DNA from 3 places in the Bradyrhizobium sp. Ken64 genome. Region 2 is predicted to be linked to each of the others. Evidence: predicted binding sites of a transcription regulator. Region 2 holds the regulator's gene; each other region holds the start of a gene.
The links. The regulator LexA, encoded in region 2, represses DNA repair genes until DNA is damaged. The targets are predictions, from matches to a motif close to TGTTCNNNNTGTGTTCNG.
Positions count from the first base shown of each region.

Region 1: a site for LexA is predicted at 2,040-2,057, ahead of AC0L2F_RS15030 (YifB family Mg chelatase-like AAA ATPase). Genes of this name have one in related genera too.
Region 3: a site for LexA is predicted at 2,133-2,150, ahead of AC0L2F_RS15795 (single-stranded DNA-binding protein). Genes of this name have one in related genera too.

Region 1 covers NZ_JBVVPA010000007.1:185,583-189,488, forward strand. The annotation lists gene AC0L2F_RS15025 (hypothetical protein) at 1-333, opposite strand, end outside; gene AC0L2F_RS15030 (YifB family Mg chelatase-like AAA ATPase) at 443-1,981, opposite strand; gene AC0L2F_RS15035 (PilZ domain-containing protein) at 2,210-2,455, shown strand; gene AC0L2F_RS15040 (tetratricopeptide repeat protein) at 2,536-3,321, shown strand; gene AC0L2F_RS15045 (CpaE/TadZ family protein) at 3,352-3,906, opposite strand, start outside.
Region 2 covers NZ_JBVVPA010000003.1:173,182-177,087, reverse strand. The annotation lists gene AC0L2F_RS06695 (ComEC/Rec2 family competence protein) at 1-1,033, shown strand, start outside; gene AC0L2F_RS06690 (hypothetical protein) at 1,172-1,606, opposite strand; gene lexA (transcriptional repressor LexA) at 2,070-2,771, opposite strand; gene AC0L2F_RS06680 (molybdopterin molybdotransferase MoeA) at 2,948-3,906, opposite strand, start outside.
Region 3 covers NZ_JBVVPA010000008.1:54,923-58,828, forward strand. The annotation lists gene AC0L2F_RS15785 (outer membrane protein) at 182-871, opposite strand; gene AC0L2F_RS15790 (outer membrane protein) at 1,106-1,855, opposite strand; gene AC0L2F_RS15795 (single-stranded DNA-binding protein) at 2,315-2,812, shown strand; gene gyrA (DNA gyrase subunit A) at 3,185-3,906, shown strand, end outside.

The DNA of each region.
Region 1 (3,906 bases), on a different contig from region 2:
CACCTGACCGCCGTCGACGGGCTGCGCGGCAATCGAGATCAGGCGAGTCGAGGGGTTGGCCTGGCAGGATTCCGATTCCGAACCGGGGCCGTCGTCGACGACGGGGAAGTCGGCAGCGTCCGCATCCTCGGTGATCTGAACCCGCACCGTGGCGCGCGCGGGATCATCGGTGAAGGCGACATGCACGCCGGCGGTCCAGAACAGCGACGTCAGCTCGACCGAGGTGTCGCCGAGGGCGATGCAGGGATGCGAAACCGATCCGATCTCGCTGCGCGCGAACACCGCGGCCGCCAACAGGGGAATAACCGAGGCCAGGATCTTGAAACGCAACATGACACGCTACTCGCCGGGCCCTGGGGAAACTCGTGGCGCGAACTGATGGGCCTTATGGTTTGCAGAGCGTAAAGGAAACTCGTTACCGCCGGGTTGATGCGCTGGATGATCAGGCGATCTGCCGCACATCCTCCGCGAGTGCGCGATAGGACAGCGCCTCGGCGAGATGCAGCCGGCCGATCCTGTCGGCGTGGTCGAGATCGGCCAGCGTGCGCGCCACCCGCAGCACGCGGTGATAGCCGCGCGCCGACAGCCGCATGGTCTCGGCGGCGTCGCGCAGCAGCTTCTGGCCTTGGGCGTCGGGCTTCGCGATCTCCTCCAGCACCGAGGCCGGTGCTTCGGCATTGGTGCGAACCTTCGGCAGGCCGATATCCGCGTAACGCGCGAGCTGGATGTCGCGCGCAGCGGCCACGCGAGCGGCGACTTCAGCCGAGCCCTCTGCCGGCGGCGGCAGGATCAAATCGGCCGCGGTCACCGCGGGAACTTCGATGCGCAAATCGATGCGGTCCATCAGCGGCCCCGAGATGCGGGCCTGGTAGTCGCCGGTGCAGCGATCGATGCGGCCGCGCTTGCAGGCATAGCCGGGCTCGAACGCATTGCCGCAGCGGCAGGGATTCATCGCCGCGATCAGCATGAACCGTGCTGGATAGGTGACGCGGTGATTGGCGCGGGACACCGAGACCTCGCCGTTCTCCAGCGGCTGGCGCAGCGAATCCAGCACGCGCGGATCGAATTCCGGGAGCTCGTCGAGGAACAGCACGCCCTGATGCGCGAGCGAGATCTCGCCGGGCCGTGCGCGCATGCCGCCGCCGGTGAGCGCGGCCATGCTGGCGGAATGATGCGGGGAGCGAAACGGCCGCCGCGCCGTCAGCGCCCCGCCCTCGATCTCGCCGGCGACAGAGGCGATCATCGAGACCTCGAGCAACTCGCCCGGCGACAGCGGTGGCAGGATCGAGGGCAGGCGTGCCGCCAGCATCGATTTGCCGGCGCCGGGCGCGCCGATCATCAGCAGGTGATGACCGCCGGCGGCCGCGATCTCCAGCGCCCGCTTGGCGCTCTCCTGTCCCTTGATGTCGCGCAGGTCGAGCGGCGAGGCCGCGGCCTCGTGCACCTTCGGCACGGGCCGCGACAGCACCTGCGTTCCCTTGAAATGGTTGGCGATCTGGATCAGCGAACTTGCGGCGATGATCTGGATGTCCGGACTCGCCCACGCCGCTTCCGAGCCGCAAGCCGCCGGACAGATCAGCCCCTCCTCGCGCACATTGGCGCCGATCGCGGCGGGCAGAACACCGGCCACCGGCGCGATCGATCCGTCGAGGCCAAGCTCGCCCAGGACGGTGAAGCCGGTCAGCGCATCCGGGGGGATCGCGCCGATCGCCCCCATCAGCCCAAGCGCGATCGGCAGGTCATAATGGCTGCCCTCCTTGGGCAGATCGGCGGGCGCAAGATTGACGGTGATCCGCCGCGCCGGCAGCGCCAACCCTGAGGCGATCAGCGCCGAGCGGACCCGCTCGCGCGCCTCCGACACCGCCTTGTCCGGGAGACCGACGATCGCGAAGGCCGGCAGACCCGGCGCGACCTGCACCTGCACGTCGACCGCGCGGGCCTCGATCCCCTCAAAGGCGACGGTAGAAACCCGCTGAACCATGCCCGAACCAGCCTGCCCTCTTGCACAATTAGGGGTAGCAGAGCGGGCCAGTTCTGGCAAGAACAATACGGGAACGTGTCGAGGGGGCTAGCCTGGCCCTAACCGATCGTAAACACGACGAAGACACTACGCTTCGAATGCAAGCTGCTCCGCTCAGCACATCCCAACGAATGTCCGCTACTCCTAGGGCTGCGGGATGGGCCGTGGTCTAACGGGTGAACAATTCAAATGCTTGCAAATCGCCGGAGAAGCGAACGACGGATGTGCACGCGGCTCGCCAAGATTCATTTTGGCGCGGGTTCGCTGCCGCGGGACTGCACGATCACGGATATTTCGGATGGCGGCGTGAAAGTCGTGGCGGAATTTCTGGAAGTGCCGCCGCAATTCACCATCATCTTCGCGCCCGACTATTCCCGCCAGTGCCGGCTGCGCTGGCGCATCGGCTGCGAGTTCGGCGCCGAATTCACCGACTAAGCTTTCGGAAGCGCCCCGCCTTAACCGGACTTTAGCGTTAATCGGTAAGCATCTCTGATCAGTCGCCGAGTGATCAGAGTATGTCCAAGCGTTTGTCCGTCGCCTCTCTTCCGGCGAGATATCTGTTTTCCGCGCTTCTGATCCTGGCCCTCGGCGGCTGTCAGACCACCGGCATCGAGGACATCACCGGCGCGCTCGGCGGAAAGTCGGACACGGCTGGCAGGGCCGACGCCAAGCCGGACGTGAAGCCGGACATGGACGCGCTGCGCGAGCGCTATCGCGCCAAGCCTGGCGATCCCAACATCGCGCTCGAATACGGCAAGGCGTTGCGCCAGACCGGCCAGCGCGCGCAGGCGCTCGCGGTGCTGGAGCAGGCCGTGCTCGCCCATTCCAACAACAAGGCGCTGCTCGCCGGCTATGGCCGCGCGCTCGCCGACAGCGGCAGTTTCCAGCAGGCGTTCGACGTCCTCGGTCGCGCGCATTCGCCCGAGGATCCCGACTGGCATATCCTGTCGGCGCAGGGCGCCGCGCTCGATCAGCTCGGCCGCAACGAGGAAGCGCAGCAATACTACGCCGCCGCGCTGAAGATCGTGCCGGACGAGCCGTCGGTGCTGTCCAATCTCGGACTGTCCTACATGCTGCAGAACAATCTGCCGCGAGCAGAGGAAACGATGCGCCGGGCGCACGAGCGCAATCCCGCCGATTTTCGCGTACGCGCCAATCTCGCGCTCGTGCTGGGACTGGAAGGAAAGCAGGCCGAGGCCGAAACCATCGTGAAGGCGGATCTGCCGCCGGATCAGGCGGCGGCAAAGGTCACGGCGCTGCGGCAATTGCTGGTGAAGAAGCAGCAGCGGGCGGAGAAGTAACCCGCCGCCCGCGCGGTCAGGACGCCTTGGTCAGGATACCTTGCGATGTGGGGCTGAGCCGCGCCCCGATCGGCCCTTCAGCCTCTTCAGCAGCGGCCCGAGCAGCGAGTGCTTCGGCTTCTTCACCTCGCCACGCCCGGCGAGGCGATTCGCCATGTTCTGGAACAGCTCGGTGGTGCGGTGGCTCTTGGAGACCTCCGCGATCATCTGGCCGTTGTTGGCCGCGGTCGAGAACAGCTTCGAATCGAACGGGATCACCGCGATCGGCTGGCTCTCCATGGTCTTGGCGAATGCCTTGACCTCGATCTCCGCCCGCTTGGGCATGCCGACCTGGTTGATGCAGTAGAGCGGTGGACGGTCGTTCGGCCGCGCCGCCTTCAACACGTTCAGCATGTTCTTGGTGTTGCGCAGGTTCGCAAGATCAGGCTCGGCCACGATCACGATGTCGTCCGCGTTGACCAGCGCGCGCCGCGTCCAGCCCGACCATTGATGGGGAACGTCGAGCACGATGCAGGGCGTGGTCATGCGCAGGGTGTCGAACACCGCATCGAAGGCCTCCGCGCCGAAATCGTAGACGCGGTCAAG
Region 2 (3,906 bases):
GGCGCTGGTGCAGATCGGCATGCCCAATTTGTTTGCCTCGCCGGACCATTCGGCGACCGCGCGCATTGCGATGTGGGGTGGCCGCGAGATCGCGATGCTGTTCATGGCCTCGCTGATTGCGGGACTTGCGACTACGCCCTATGCCGCGTTCCATTTCCACCGTGTCACGCCGTTCGGCGTGCTCGCCAATCTCGGCGCGATGCCGGTGGTCTCGGCGCTGGTGATGCCGGCGGGACTGTTGGGGCTGCTTGCTGCGCCGTTCGGGCTGGACAGCGTGTTCTGGTGGCTGATGGGGATCGGCATCGAGTGGATGGTCGCGGTCTCCCGCTGGGTCGCGGCATTGCCGGGCGCGGTCGGCCGCATCCCGGCGTTCGGGATCGCGCCGCTGATCGCGGCGAGCCTGGGAATCATCGTGCTGGGCTTGTTGCGCACGCCGCTGCGCTGGTCCGGCGCCCTGGTGCTGCTGGCAGCGATCCTCTGGGGACTGTCGGCGCGGCAGCCCGACATCCTGATTGCCGGGGATGGCGCGAGCGTCGCGGTGCGGGGCAGGGACGGATATCTGCACCTGATCAGGACCAACAAGGACAGCTTTCTGCTGAGGGAATGGCTCGCTGCCGACGCCGATCCGCGCGATGCCGGCAGAGCCTCGCTGGCCGATGGCGTGTCCTGTGACGAATCCGGCTGCGTGACGCCACTGGCCGACGGGAGGCTGGTCGCGCTGGCACTGCGCGTCGACGCTCTCGCGGACGATTGCAGTCGGGCCGCGCTGGTGGTGACGACACGTCCCGCGCCGTCCGATTGCGCGGCGATGGTGGTCGATCGGCAGCGGCTCGCCAGCCAGAGCGCCCTGGCGCTGACGCAGCGTGGTGACGGGTTTGTAGTTCAGGCGGTGAGGGCGAGAGGCACGAGCCGCCCCTGGTTGCCGGCCGGCGCCGGTGAGGGTGATTTCGACGGCAGCCTTGCGCCGAAGGCGACCGCGTCCCGCATCAAGGACGCAACGCCCGCGGAGACGGACTTGCAGGCCGACGATTGATCTGATGGTGCGGAGCAATGCAGTGGGTTGGCGCATCCGCTCGGATTCGCCGGGCGCAAACCACACCTTCTCGCCGGCCACGGCCGGCGATGGCGATTCAATCCTGACCTCCGACCTCGTAGCCGGAGGGCGGCTGTGTCAGCCGATCGGCAGGTGCGTGACGGTCGGCTGCCTGTCGGCGATGATTTGCGCCTTGTTCTCGCGCTCGGTGACCGACTGAGTCACCGGCAGTTGCAGCACGGTCGCTCGCTGGCCTTCGACGAGCTGCGTCACCAGCACGTATTTGCCGTCGGGGAATTCGATCGCGTCATGATGGCGGTCGGGAACGTGCGGATCGATCTTGCCGAACTTGCCCACGCGGGAATTGATGGTGCGCGTCCAGATCCAGCGATTGTCGTAGCGGACGTCGTCGGCGAAGGCGAGCTCCGTTCCCGGCAGCAGGCAGACGGCAACAGACGGATCGGCTGCGGAGGCGAAGCCGCGCGTCGAGGTGCCGCGGAAGCTTGTCGTGACGATCGTCTCGCCGACTTCGGCGGGGCGCGACGCGACGGCATGCAGGCTGTAGTCACACATCGGGTGCTCCTCATGCTGGGATAGCAACCCGCGTCTCTCAATCGAGGCGCAGGCCTCTATCAGAGTTGAAGCACGAACGCTCTGCTTGGTTGTGGGCAAATCTGCGGCTGGTTTCTGCAGGCCGCGATCACATTATCTTTCCCGAATTCAATAGGAACAAAGCCCCTTGCGATGCATTCGGGAGGCGCATGCGCGAATATTGCCGGCTTGGCTGCAACGGTCGAACTTGACCGCTGGTCGTTGTTTCCTCGAACGCGCGAGCCGCGAAGCGGTGCTGTTTGAAGCGGTACCGCTTCGTCGGCGTCGCGAGGAGCCAGCGGCGGAGGAGGGGCCGGATAGTCTGTGCAGAACCAGAACGACTATCCAGCCGGAGCGGACGATCATCCGATCCAATCTCTGACCGGCGCTGCAGATCGGAAGCGCGCGAGGCGCCAAGCACTTCCGGTATGAAGTACTTCCGTTATCAGTACTTCCGGTAAAGCCCGATCAGCTTGCCCTGAATCTTCACCCGGTTGGGCGGCAGGATGCGGACCTCATAGGCTGCGTTGGCGGGCTCGAGCGCGATCGAGGCGCCGCGACGGCGGAAGCGCTTCAGCGTCGCTTCCTCGTCGTCGATCAGCGCCACCACGATGTCGCCGGTATCAGCGCTCTCGTTGCGCTGGATCAGCGCCATGTCGCCGTCGAGGATGCCGGCCTCGACCATGGAATCACCGCGTACTTCGAGCGCGTAATGCTCGCCCGAGCCGAGCATGTCAGGCGGTACGCTGATGGTATGGCTGCGGGTCTGCAATGCCTCGATCGGCGTGCCGGCCGCGATGCGGCCCATCACCGGCACCGCCACGGGACGTTCGCCCTCGTCCGCGGGCAGGCTGGAGCCCGCACGCACCTTGCCGAGATTGCCCTCGATGACGCTCGGCGTGAAGCCGCGGCGGCTGCCGGCCGCCGCCTGGAGCTCCGGCAGCTTGATGACTTCAATCGCGCGGGCGCGGTTGGGCAGGCGTCGGATGAAGCCACGCTCCTCGAGCGCCGTGATCAGGCGATGGATGCCCGACTTCGAGCGCAGGTCGAGCGCATCCTTCATCTCGTCGAAGGAGGGCGGTACGCCGCTTTCCTTCAGACGTTCACTGATGAATCGCAGAAGCTCGTATTGTTTGCGCGTTAACATCTCGACCAAAGTCCCCCGGTTGATGTCGTCCGATTCCGAGACGCAGAATTCGGCCATAAGCCGCCACATGCTCGAAACAAATCATGAACGGACACTATATGTTCGATACATGTTCCGCAACTGCTTAATTTACCGTGAACAAGGCAAACGTCGCGGAACGCGCGTTGCCGAGGCGGTCAGACGGGGAGCCGCAACACTTCGCAAGCCGTGCCGGTCTCGGCCTTCGGCGCGAATGGTGCGCGCACGAGAAGTACCTGTGCTGCAGCGAGATTCGCAAGCAGCGAAGAGTCCTGATGATTGACGGGAAGAACGACGCGTGTGCCATCGTCACGCTCCTCCAGATGCGCCCGCAGATAGTCCTCGCGCTGGTCGTTGGCGCCGACGTCGCGGCCGAGCACGGCGTGTTCACGGCGATGGTGAATCACCGAACGGCCCGACAGGGCGCGAATCAGCGGCACCATGAACAGGAAAGCGCACACGTAGGACGACACGGGATTGCCCGGCAGGCCGATCACACCCATTGCGCCGAGTCGCCCGTGCATCATCGGCTTGCCTGGCCGCATCGCGATCTTCCAGAACGCCATCGCGATGCCTTCGTCCCGCAGTGCCTGCTGGACTAGATCGTGGTCGCCGACCGATGCGCCGCCGGTCGTGATCAGGATGTCGGCGCCGCTCTCGCGGGCGCGGCGGATGCCGGCGGTGGTCGCCTCCAGCGTGTCGGCGGCAATCCCGAGGTCGATGGTCTCGGCGCCCTCGCTGCGGGCGAGCGCGTGCAGGGCGTAGCCGTTGGAATAGACGATCTGGCCGTGGCCGGGCGTGGTGCCCGGCATCACCAGCTCGTCGCCGGTGGCGAGAATGGCGACCTTCGGACGCCTGAAAACGGCAAGGTGCGGATGGTTCATCCCAGCGGCGAGCGCGAGGTCGCGCTCGGTGAGACGGCTTCCCTTGCGCAGGAGCACGTCGCCTTCGCGGAAATCAACGCCGGCGCGGCGGATGTGCCGTCCGGCGATCGCGGCTTCCTTGATCGTGATACGCTTGCCGGCGGCGACCGTGTCCTCCTGGATCACGACGGCGTCCGCGCCAGCGGGAACGACGCCGCCGGTGAAGATCCGCACGGCCTCGCCGGCGCCGACCG
Region 3 (3,906 bases), on a different contig from region 2:
CGTAGGAAGAACGGGGGCGGATTTCCAGTGGCGTTTGCGAATCGTCAACGGATTGTTGGCGCGCTGGCGGCATCTGGCAGGAGCAGGGCTCGGAACCTCGCGGCGACGTGCCCGTCAAACAAAAAGGCCGGCGCAAGGCCGGCCTTTCGTAACGCGGATGCGTTGGAGCTAGGTACTGAACTCAGTACTTCGCGACCACCGGGCCCCCGAAGTGATAGTTCACGCCGACCTGCACGGTGTGGAGGTTGAGCGTTCCGGTCGGAATGGCGCCTCCGAAGTAGGTCTCGCCGCCGAGGCTGCGATAGAGGTATTCGCCCTTGACCGACCACTGCGGAGCGAAGAACGCCTCGACGCCCGCGCCGACGGTCCAGCCCGAGTGGAACTTGCTGTCGGAGACCGAGAGACCGCCCAGGGTGGCGGTGAGCTTGTTGTCGATCCAGGCGTAACCACCGGTGCCGTAGAACAGCACGTTGTTGACGGCCCAGCCGATGCGGCCGCGCACGGTGCCCATCGCGTCAGTCTTGGAGCTCAGCGAGGCGGGGATGCCACCGACGCCCGCAACGAAAACCGTACCAGCGGCCGAAGCGCTGACGTCTGCCCAGGCGCCATCGGCCTCGACGCCGAACACGACGTTGCCGGTCTGCCAGTTATAGCCGGCGGTGCCGCCGACGAAGCCGCCCTTCATCTTCGGGTCGGTCGAGGAATTTTCCCAAGCGCCACCACCGACGATACCGAGGTAGAAGCCGGTCCAGTTGTAGACCGAAGCCATGGCCACCGGCGCCTTGGTGTAGGGGCGCGCCGCGAGATCAGCGGCCGAGGCCGGGGCAGCGAGAGCGAACAAACAGGCCGAAGCCAACCAAACCTTTTTCATTTTCAACTAATCCCAGTCCCAGTTTCTGATTGTGCCTTCCACGATCGAGAAGGGCATCGGACGCGGTGGTCCAACTGATGTCTCCATACACCGGTGAAGCCGCAAGTTGTGTCACTCAAAAGTCACACCATGTGTGAAACGTAATAGTTGTTGACTGACTATTCCGAGCTGGGAAGCACAGCAAAAAAGGCCGGCACAGGGCCGGCCTTTGATCTCAAGGATATCAGAGGGATATCAGTACTTCGCGACGACCGAGCCGCCCCAGTTGAAGTGATAGTTCACGCCCACCTTGATGGTGTGAACGGTGTCGGTCCATTCGGAGCGGTTGGTGACCACTGGAGAGTATTGGATCGTGCTCCTGCCGAAATCGATGTAGTTATACTCGACCTTGGCTGACCAGTTCGGAGCGAACATGTATTCAGCGCCTGCACCGACGGTCCAGCCCCAGCGCCAGTCGTTCTGGACGAAGACGTTTCCGGGAATGCCGTCGTAGCGGTGCTGGATGTCACCGACCGCGGCACCGCCGCTGACGAACCAGAGCGCGGGGCCGGTCGAGTAGCCGAGACGGCCCTTGATGTCGCCGAAGCCACGAATCTTCGTGAAGTAGGTGTCGCCGAGGCCGGCATTAATCTCGGCCGAACGGCCGCTGATGTCGGCCCAGTGATAATCGCCTTCGATGCCGAACACGGCCGGACCGGACTGCCAATTGTAGCCGAACACCCCGCCGACGAAGCCGCCGCTCGTGTCATACCTCTGGCTGCCCGCGAAGATCGCTGTGTTCGGACCGTCGAAGAAGGTCTCGTCGCTACGACCCCAGCCGCCGCCTCCCTGCACACCGGCGTAGAAGCCGGTCCAGGTATAGATCGGTGCGGGCGCGGCCATTGGCGCCTTCGTGTAAGGACGCGCGGCCATGTCCGCCGCACTGGCCGGAGCCGACAGGCCCATCGCCACTGCACCGATTGCACCAATAAGAAGCCTATTCATTGCCAGTCTCCCCAGGTTCGTCCGCCTCTTAATGTCCCCGAAGCGGCTGATCAGGCGCGAGGGCCCATATGAACTAAGTCCGAGGCAACCGTAGCTCTGCGGAGCGGCAGAGTCCGTCTCCGAAATGCAACAAGAACGGGGCAGTGCGAGTAGCCATAACTTGCTGAATGTTAAGTTCTTTCTTCCGTTTTTTGGAACCTACAAAGGTTCCAATCGACGCGTGCCTTCCCACAGGACATCGCCGATCGATCCCACACCTTCAGTGCTGTCATTCGCCAAGAACAAATCTGGAACGAGCCGGAGGTCGATGCTATATGTGGGGATAACCGGAGGGGTGACGGACTGATCGGCGTCCGCAAGCGTTCGGCGAGCGTATACGGTCGCCTCAACAGGCACGGCGGAACGCGGGGAGCGGACCGGCCTTCTTGAATTCAATGGCATTCGGAGCGGAGAGCGGAGATGGCGGGAAGCGTCAACAAGGTCATTCTGGTTGGAAATCTCGGCAAGGATCCTGAAATCCGCCGCACCCAGGACGGGCGGCCGATCGCCAATCTGAGTGTCGCGACCTCGGAGACGTGGCGCGACAAGGCGACCGGCGAGCGCAAGGAAAAGACCGAGTGGCACCGCGTCGTGATCTTCAATGAAGGGCTCTGCAAGGTCGCCGAGCAGTATCTGAAGAAGGGCGCCAAGATTTACGTCGAGGGTGCGCTCCAGACCCGCAAATGGACCGACCAGAGCGGCGTCGAGAAGTACTCGACCGAAGTCGTGCTGCAGGGATTCAACTCCACCCTGACGATGCTGGACGGCCGTAGCGGCGGTGGGGGAGGCGGCAGCTTCGGCGACGAGCCGGGCGGCGATTTCGGCTCCTCCGGTCCAGTCAGCAGCGCGCCGCGGCGCCCTGTTGCGGCCGGCGGCGGTGGCCGCAACAGCGACATGGACGACGATATCCCGTTCTGAGCGATCACGTTCTGAGAACGCGGCGTCTCGATGCGGATGCGCCCGCCGGATCGGCGCCGCTTCTCATCTCGTGTCAGAAAATCCCACTAATCGGCAGGACGGGCTCGGGATTTCCGGGCCCGCTTCATGTTTGGGGTGAGCTCGGATTGCGGCTTGGCAAACGCGCTGACGGGGCCAGCTCGCCGCGCGGTTTTCCCCGCGTCCCCGGCGATTTTGCAAGGCCGATGCGGGGGCCGTCCGCGACACCGCTCGCAAGGGCTTAAGTTGTTGGAAAAATAGGCGGAAAAAGCGCTTCCCAGAACGCCGCGAGGGTGGTTATCAGGGGCTCGATGCGCTATATGATTCCCAGATAAAATCTCACCGGATTTCCCCTTGGCTGACGACGACGACAAGCCCGGCGACCAGCCGGCGCAACCCTCGGATATTCGCCCGGTCTCCATCTTCGAGGAGATGAAGAAGTCCTATCTCGACTACGCCATGAGCGTGATCGTGGCGCGGGCGCTGCCTGACGCTCGCGACGGTCTGAAGCCGGTGCATCGCCGCATCCTGTACTCGATGAACGAGCAGGGGCACACGCCGGACAAGAAGTACGTCAAGTCCGCCCGCGTGGTCGGTGACGTCATCGGTAAATATCATCCGCATGGCGACCAATCGATCTACGACGCCATGGTCCGGATGGCGCAGGACTTCTCCATGCGCGTGCCGCTGATCGACGGCCAGGGCAATTTCGGCTCGGTCGACGGCGATCCTCCGGCTGCCTATCGTTACACCGAAGCCCGATTGACGAAGGCGGCGCTGGCCCTGCTGGCCGACATCGACAAGGACACGGTCGATTTCCAGCCGAACTACGACAACAACGAGACCGAGCCGTCGGTCTTGCCGGCCAAGTTCCCGAACCTGCTCGTCAACGGCGCCGGCGGCATCGCGGTCGGCATGGCGACCAACATCCCGCCGCACAATCTCGGCGAAGTCATCGACGCCTGCGTCGCGCTGATCGACAACCCCGCGCTCACCATCGACGAGCTCATCAACATCGTGCCGGGACCGGATTTCCCGACCGGCGGCGTCATCCTCGGACGGCAGGGCATCCGCGC